DNA from 2 places in the Pseudoalteromonas sp. XMcav11-Q genome. Region 2 is predicted to be linked to the other one. Evidence: predicted binding sites of a transcription regulator. Region 2 holds the regulator's gene; the other holds the start of a gene.
What was found. Region 2 encodes FliA, which starts transcription of late flagellar genes. Its sites were predicted from a motif close to CTAAAGNTNNNNNNNNNNNNGCCGATA; they were not measured.
Positions count from the first base shown of each region.

Region 1: ABMY45_RS12245 (DUF3530 family protein) is a predicted target of FliA. The motif match lies at 2,148-2,174, and genes of this name have one in related genera.

Region 1 is NZ_JBECOX010000006.1:237,497-241,925, reverse strand. Features, by position in the region: gene murU (N-acetylmuramate alpha-1-phosphate uridylyltransferase MurU) at 1-427, shown strand, start outside; gene djlA (co-chaperone DjlA) at 417-1,262, shown strand; gene ABMY45_RS12245 (DUF3530 family protein) at 1,272-2,117, opposite strand; gene ABMY45_RS12240 (DUF368 domain-containing protein) at 2,238-3,173, shown strand; gene ABMY45_RS12235 (2OG-Fe(II) oxygenase family protein) at 3,211-3,900, opposite strand; gene nhaD (sodium:proton antiporter NhaD) at 4,047-4,429, shown strand, end outside.
Region 2 is NZ_JBECOX010000005.1:168,399-172,827, forward strand. Features, by position in the region: gene ABMY45_RS10155 (chemotaxis protein CheA) at 1-209, opposite strand, end outside; gene ABMY45_RS10160 (protein phosphatase CheZ) at 223-999, opposite strand; gene cheY (chemotaxis response regulator CheY) at 1,020-1,403, opposite strand; gene ABMY45_RS10170 (RNA polymerase sigma factor FliA) at 1,446-2,180, opposite strand; gene ABMY45_RS10175 (MinD/ParA family protein) at 2,183-3,043, opposite strand; gene flhF (flagellar biosynthesis protein FlhF) at 3,036-4,429, opposite strand, start outside.

The DNA of each region.
Region 1 (4,429 bases), on a different contig from region 2:
AATCATTCAAGCACTGCCGATGTTATGTGAACAGGATGACAGCTTTATTGTACTCAATGGCGATATTTTTACGGACTATGATGTCAGCAGCTTAGTGCAGTTACAGCTCGGCAGCACAGCAGAGGGCCATTGCGAGGCGCACATTGTGTTGGTAGAAAATCCCGAACATAATCCTGAAGGCGATTTTTGCCTTGCCCATCAACCGCTCAATCAGCAAAAGTATACCTTGTCTGGCATTGGCAAATATCACCAAAGTTTTTTTACCGAGCTTGGGGCTGGCTTTATAAAACTAGGGCCGTTGCTGCGCAGTGGACTTGAGCAGCATAAAGTTTCTACTGAACTGTATTTGGGCGCATGGGACGACATCGGCACGCCAGAGCGACTAAAAATGATCAACGAAAAGTTAGGATATAGCGATGTGGGGTAAATTATTAGGCACAATTTTCGGCTTTTTATTTGGTCGTTGGCTAGGTGCTATTTTAGGTTTTTATCTCGGCCATTTATTTGATAAAAGTTTGCGTCAGGATTTTGATAAAGTCGGTGGCTTTCAAGGTTTCATGAAAGGTGAAGATCTGCATGAGCGCCAAGCCTTGTTCTTTTCCAGCTGTTTTTCTGTGATGGGACATATTGCGAAGTCTAATGGTCGAGTCAGCGAAATCCACATTCAAGCTGCGTCTGCGTTTATGAGCGAAATGGGCTTGCAGGGTGAAGAGCGAAAAGAAGCACAACATGCGTTTACTGCGGGAAAAAGCAGTGACTTTTCGATAAAAGAAGCGGTTACCGATTTTAAAGAAGCTTTTGCCAGACGCTATGACTTGAGGCAGCTGTTTTTAGAGATTCAAATTCAAATGGCATTTTGTGATGGTCATGTGTCTGATGCGGAGAAGGCCTTACTTAAACAAGTGAGCAAGTATTTAGGCTTTGCAGAAACACACTTTTTATTCCTGCTAAAACGCTACCAAGCAGAATTTGAGTTTCGCCGCTCACAGGCGTCGGGGAGATCGCAACATCAATACCAGCAACATGGCGGCCGTCAACCAGCATCACAAGATAATGGCTTAAGCCGTGCTAAAGCTTTGGCTGTACTGGGATTGAATGAAGAGGCAAATGAGCGTGATATCAAAAAAGCTTACCGCAAACTGATGTCGCAGCATCATCCTGACAAATTGGTGTCTCAGGGATTACCTAAGCATATGATGGAAGTTGCAAAGCGTAAAAGCCAAGATATTCAGTCTGCCTATGAATATTTAAAAAAGAGCTAACTTGAAACACTATAAGACGCGTAAAAAGCCGAGTAACTCCTTTCTGAGCCTTTGATGTTGGAGTGGATCGGTTTTTTCTCCAAAAAGCTCCCGTTGGCGATAATCTAATTTACTGTTTTTTCTCGCCCAGCGCGCTCTGTCCGGCGTATTGTCGACCACAATAGGATTGTCAAAACTGTAGTAAACATCCAGTAAAGCAGGGCTTATCAGAGAAAGGTTGGATGCTAAGTGCTTTTGCCGCGTTGCATTAGGCAGTTGTGGGCTAACAACGGCAAAGGCATCGATACGTAGATTGGGCAGGGTAGCTAAGTGCTCACCGAATAAACCTGCGCTATTACCAAATGCGACAACCACCAACTTTTCTGTTTGAGTCATGGACAGGGTGTTGTAAAGCACCTCAAAGCGGCTGATCAGGGCCATTTTATATTCGTCGAGATTAAATTCTGAAATGGGTGCAAGCGTTTGCTGAGCCGGTTTTTCAGCATCGGGGAGCGCGATGTCTTGCTCTAGCAGACTCGGTGCATAAGAAAGGTCTGGCGGAGTAAGGGTATAGGTGTCGTAGCCATCATCGCTTAAGCGTTTTGCAAGAAAGCTTATGCCGCTGTTATTGAGGGGTGGAGTTTGCATGTCTGGTAATAAGATCACGATGCCTTCACGAGCAGCTGCCATATATTCTTGATGAAATACATAAAAGCTCTCGTTTTCGCTTTCCAACTTAATCAATTGCGATGGCTCGTAGAACCGATTAGCGTCTTGCTGATAAAGAGAACCAAGCGGTGCTGCATCAATATGTTCTGCTGCAAAAGTTGTCGCGGGTAAAGCGGTAACAAGTAATAAAAGCGTTCTGATGATCATGGTACAAGCGCGTAAAATATCATAATTGGTTATCGACCAGTTAAGCGAAAGCTTTAGCTGTCGCTATTTTTTAGCGTTTTAAGTTAAACTGCTCGGCAGTGGAAATGAAAGGAGAAATTTGTGCAGTATAAAGATAGCAAACGAGACTATCTCTTTATGTTTTTGAAAGGGGCCGGAATGGGGGCTGCGGATGTTGTCCCTGGCGTTTCTGGCGGTACTATCGCTTTTATTACCGGTATCTATGCACGTTTTTTAAATGCCATCAAAAGTGTGAACTTACAGGCTTTGAGCACATTGCGCCGTGACGGCCTAAAAGCAACGTGGCAGTACATTGATGGTAGCTTTTTACTGGCGGTATTTTCTGGTTTGCTCATCAGTGCAGCGTCTTTGGCGAAGGTGATCACTTATTTATTGGAAGCACATCAAACATTGGTATGGTCATTTTTCTTTGGTCTTATCGTCGCTTCTTTTATTTATGTTGCAAAACAGGTCTCTCATTGGAACGGCCAAAATATTATCGCCTGCGCAGTTGGTGCTGTCGTGGCCTTTGCTATTACTTCTCTTTCACCAGCTGAAGCGCAAGCATCTCATTGGATGTTTTTTATCTCAGGTGCTATTGCCATTTGCGCGATGATCTTACCTGGGATCTCAGGGAGCTTTATCCTACTGTTATTGGGTATGTATGGTCATGTGCTCAGTGCGGTGAACCAGCTTGAATTTGGCTTAGTGAGTTTATTCTTACTAGGTTGTATTGTGGGGTTAATGTCGTTTTCGCGCCTACTCAGCTGGCTATTGGCGCACTATCAACAAGTAACGTTTTCGCTACTTGCTGGCTTTTTACTTGGCTCGCTTAATTTATTGTGGCCTTGGAAACAAGTGCTTACGACTTACGTGAATTCCAGTGGTATAGAAAAGCCATTGAGTCAGGCCAATATTTTGCCAGCACAATACAGTACGCTGTATGGTCAAGACCCGAATACGTTGGCATGTATTGCGCTTGCCATTGCAGGCCTTGCGCTGATCTTAACCATTGAAAAGATAAGCGAAAAATATTAATAAAATAGACATCTAGAACAATAGACACGCGTTGAGCTTACGTGTCTATTGTTCTAAACCACCCAGTCACAGAAAGTCGCGGCGCTTTTGTAAATGGCGCGACGTAAGTCACAGAATGAATTTTACTTACATCAAAAACCACCAGTGAATTGAACTTAGGTGCATAACTTTTAGTGGGTGTGCCATCACGTTCAAAAAACTGCAGTAGCCCGCCCCAGTCAGGGTGCCAACTTTTGCTTAGGCTAAGTACATAGGCATAAACCCGGCCCTCTGCTTCAACAATATCATTATGTCGCGTTAAATACTGACCACCAATAAATCGTGTTGCTTGGGCAGAGGTACGGATAATGTTCTGTCCAGATATCGCGGAAAAGCAGGACTGTACAGCGCTACTATTGAGGTTATTGTAGAGCTTTTTCAGCGCCTCAGGACTCGTCGATTCTATGGAGTGGCGGCCATACATAAAACCAACGCCACGTGATGCATAGCTATGTATATCTTCGAGCAAGGCTTGCTGCTCTTGTGGTGTTAAGGCAAGAATATCACTGTCTTTGACTGATTTTGCTGCCCCGTTATGAAAAAGTGCGAGTTGGTAGTCTAGGTTACAGAGGCACTCATGTAGTTGTTGAGCGTTTGTATCGTCTAGAATATTTTCAATCCGTGCAAAGCCTTCGTTGCTCAATTTTTGCTGTAATTCAATTTGTTGTTGCTGCGAAAGTTGAAGCATAAATACCTACTGCTGATGTATGGGCCTGTTTGTAATACTGTAAACAGCATGCCTTAGACTTCAGTCCAATGCTGATTACTTTTTATCTATGCTAAAGTGAGTTTGGCTGAAATGCCATCCCTCTGCACTCATCGATAGGCAAAAAAATGAAAATCAATGGACTACTGCTATTCTGTTGCGCATGGGTCATATCCGTGATCCCATCACCAGCCTTGGCGGCTCAAGGCACCTTAGATCTTACCAGCTCGACACTCGGCTTGGTTTGTATTGTTGTCTTCGTTTTAGCATACGCACTTGTAATGCTCGAAGAAAAACTCCATATGCGAAAATCAAAGCCAGTGCTCGTGGCGGCAGGCGTCATTTGGCTCATGATTGGGGCGTATTACGTCAATCAGGGGCAACCCGATGTTACCGAGCATGCATTTCGGCACAATTTGTTAGAATTTGCGGAGCTGATGTTGTTCTTGCTGGTTGCGATGACTTATATCAACGCACTAGAGGAACGCCGCCTTTTTGATGCGCTACGAGC
Region 2 (4,429 bases):
GCACCGTGACAGGCATCAACCAGTTCGGTCATACCGAGGAAGCCTGCTCCACCTTTAACAGTATGGAAGCCACGGAAAATCGCATTGAGAAGTTCTTTATCTTCGGGATTATTTTCTAGTTCAACAAGCTGTTCAGATAACAGTTCTAATATTTCGCCTGCTTCAACAAGAAAGTCCTGCAAGATATCTTCATCGACTTCAAAGCTCATACACACTCTCCAACTAGAAGCCTAAACTAGATAGCAAGTCATCGACTTCGTCTTGACCAGAAACCACGTCATCTCGCGATTCAGCGTCAATAATTGGACCTTCAGGTCCAGACAATTCATCACTGATAGTCTCAGTTGTTTTTATTTCGTTTTCATTCGCATTTTCTGCAACTGCAGGCGCTTCATCCGAAGTACCAAACACAGTTAGAAGGTGAATGAGACTATCTTCTACTTCTCTCACAAGCTCAATGACTCGACGGATGACCTGCCCAGTCAAATCCTGATAGTCTTGCGCCATCAGCACATTAGTCATTAAGCCTTGTAATTCGTCTGTACGTGTCTTTGAAGTCTGCATAAAGCTGTCGAGATCATGACACAGAGATTTAAACTCACCGAGTTGAATATCTCTGCTCATCAACCGATCCCAAGTAGGCTTTATTTGTGCTAACTCATCCGCAAGATTCTGCGCAAGAGGTAAGCTTTCTTCGACCGCGTCCATCGTTTTATTAGCAGCGCTTTCTGTCATTTCCATAACATAATTAAGACGCTGCTTGGCGTCAGGTATAGCCTCTGTCGTGAGATCTGAGAGTCGAGTATCCAGCTCAAAGTTCTTCAAGGACTCGTGTAATTGGCGAGTTAGCTTTCCAACTTCTGCAAATAACTCCGATTGCTCTTTGTTAGCAGCTTCTAAAATCAGCTGGTCAGCTTTTTCTTGTTCACCTTGCTCTAGTAGCTCAACAAGTTGCTTGGCTTGTTCAAGTGTAATTTGCGGCGCAGCATTTACAGACATAGGCCATATCCCCTTGCTGTTTAGCCTAGTCGCTCAAATACTTTTTCAAGCTTAGTCTTGAGCGTACCTGCAGTAAACGGTTTAACAATATATCCGTTCACCCCAGCTTGCGCTGCTGCAACAATTTGTTCTTTTTTCGCTTCTGCGGTAACCATCAACACTGGAATGTGCTTAAGCTTTTCATCTGCGCGTATTGCACGAAGCAGATCAATACCTTGCATGCCCGGCATGTTCCAATCAGTTACTACAAAGTCAAACTCCTGATTTTGTAGCATCGGAAGTGCTGTACTACCATCATCAGCTTCTTGAACATTGGTAAAGCCTAAATCTCTTAATAGGTTTTTGATTATTCTTCTCATAGTAGAGAAATCATCAACCACGAGAATCTTCATGTTCTTATCCAAAACTTCCTCCAGTGAGGTTCGAACCCAACTATTTTATGTACTCTAATTTATCCAGTCATTGATTTTAGCTTTGAGCTTTATCATTGCCTGACCGTGAATTTGGCTTACTCGAGATTCACTGACATCAAGGATGGCACCAATCTCTTTCAAATTCATTTCGTCGTTATAGTAAAGTGACAACACCAGAGCATCCCTTTCGGGTAGTGCTTTGATAGCATTTACTAAAGACTCGTTAAAACGTTCATTTTTAACGTTATTAAACGGTTTGTCTAGCGCAAAATCGCTGTTTGCTGGGGTTATCACATCTTCATCAACCCCTAGATCCTCAATGCCGATGACTTTACTTGCATTTACATCATGTAAAATATGATGGTACTCATCTAAAGATATATCAAGTTTTTCAGCGATTTCAGTGTCTTTTGGTTCGCGGCCAAGGAGAGATTCGAGCTCAGATATCGCTTCGGCTACCATTCTGCTGTTTTTATGTACGGACCGAGGGGCCCAATCTCCGCGACGGATTTCATCTAGCATTGCACCTCGGATGCGTATCCCCGCAAAGGTCTCGAAACTAGCGCCTTTAGTAGCATCGAAATTTTTAGATGCTTCAATCAATCCAATCATACCTGATTGAATTAGATCGTCGAGCTGCACACTTGCCGGAAGCCGAGCGATCAGGTGACATGCCACTTTTTTGACAAGTGGAGCATGTCTCTCGACCACTTTATGGATATGGTCAGAAGTTTGATATCCCGCAGCTCTGTTGACCGGAGAAGCCATAATCACCCGTTTACAAGTTGTTCAATGAAAAATTCTAGATGACCGGAAGGTTGATGAGGAATTGGCCATTTAACTGCCTTGGCAGCAAGTCCTTTAATTGCAACTGCTGCTGGAGAGCTCGGAAATAAATCCACGATTGCTCTTTGTCTACGAGAGGACTTACGCATGTTTTCGTCAAATGGTACTGTGGCCACTAATTCCAATGCTACATCAAGAAAACGGTCTGTAACTTTTGAAAGTTTAGCAAATAATTCTTGCCCTTCACGCATACTGCGGACCATATTGGCAACTATTTTAAAACGATAAACGCCATGCTCTCTGCTTAAAACTTTGATCAACGCATAAGCATCCGTAATAGAAGTCGGTTCATCACACACAACAACCATCACATCTTGTGCAGCTCGAGAGAAGCTCAGAACCATATCTGAGATACCAGCTGCGGTATCAACAATTAAAACATCAAATTGAGTGTTAAGCTCGCTAAATGCGCGAATAAGTCCAGCATGCTCTGCGGGAGTCAACTCCACCATGCTTTGAGAACCCGAAGTAGCTGGCACAATTTTGATACCAGCGGGACCTTCTACGAGAATCTCATCTAGTTCACATTCACCCGACAACACATGTGAAAGGTTCTTTTCTACTCGGAGCCCTAACATCACATCACAGTTTGCCAAGCCCAAGTCCGCATCTAAAACGAGAACTCGCTGTCCTTGTTGGCCCATAGCGATGGCAGTATTGAGCGAGACATTGGTTTTACCCACCCCACCTTTACCACCGGTCACGGCTATTACTTTTACACCCTGGTTGCTATTTTGACTCATTCTACGCAGGCCACTTGCTTGATCTAAAACTGTGTTAATCATACATTCCTACTGACTCTGACGCTACAGGTACACGTCGAGAGTGCTGTGCTTTTATTCTTTTTAAATACAATTGCTCAGCCTTTTTTACTAGCTTTTGAGCATTTGCTACGCGAATGTCTTCTGGCACTCGCTGACCGTTGGTAAGATACCCTATTGGCAAGCGATTTTGAATCGCTATGCTAATTATCTCACCCAAACTTAGACTTTCATCAAGTTTTGTGAAAATACAGCCACTTAAATTTACTTTTTTGAAGTGTCTTACTGTTTCTTGTAACACATTCATCTGTGCTGTCGCACTCAACACTAAATAGCTACGAATATCTACTCTCGCGCTACGCATAAGTGTATTTAACTGTTCAGTTAAGCGCAAATCTCTTTGACTCATTCCCGCCGTATCTATTAATACTAGACGCTTATTGCGTAAATGATAAAGCACTTCTGCAAGTTCATTTGCATCTTTAACTTGTTTAACCGGACAACCGATGATTCTACCATAGGTAGCTAGTTGCTCGTAAGCGCCGATTCTATAGGTATCGGTGGTTATTAGCGCCACTTTATCTGCACCGTATTTTTGTGCGCCTAATGCCGCTAATTTTGCAACCGTTGTGGTTTTGCCAACACCAGTTGGACCAACCATTGCAAATACGCCACCTTGACGAAGAATATCATTGTTGGTGGTGTGCATTTGGTTAATTACCATATTCAACAGCGCGTCCCAAGCTTCTTTACGAGACACATCATCAGGGATAAAACATGCCATTTGCTCAGCGACATCTTTGTCTATGCCCATTCCTTCCAGACGATCTACAAGGCACGCACGGGTTGGATCGCGACGAGCCATTTCTTGTTTCATTAGACCAGATACTTGATGTTCAAGTAATTGACGAATAGCGTTCATCTCTTCACGCATCGCACTCATTTCGTCAGGCTTGGCATTTAACTCAGGTAAATCATCACCAAAACCGTTGTCTAATTCATCAGACTCGATCCACTGCTGTGGTTGCTCAAATCCATCATCATCAAAGTCAAAAGATTGGCGACGAGCTTGCTGTGGCTTCGCTTGGTGCGCCGGCGCAGCAGTTTGTGTTTTACGTTGGCTGCTTAACATTTGCTCTGTATCAATCCCCGACTGGGAGAACATAGAAGCAAGTTCTGGTGAGCGAGGACGCGGCGCTTGACGCTCTAGCAATGCCGCTAAGCTATCGGCAACTTGCGCTTGTTTTGCTGGCTGTGCTTGGCGAGGCTCTGGACGGACAAAGCGGGTCGGAGCCTCGTTTGAGGCAGTCGCACGGGCAGCTGGAGCTTGCTTAACAGGTGCAGCAGCACGGTCATTATCAACTGCTGCGACGATTTCAACACCATCTGCTAACTTTTTGTTAGACATGA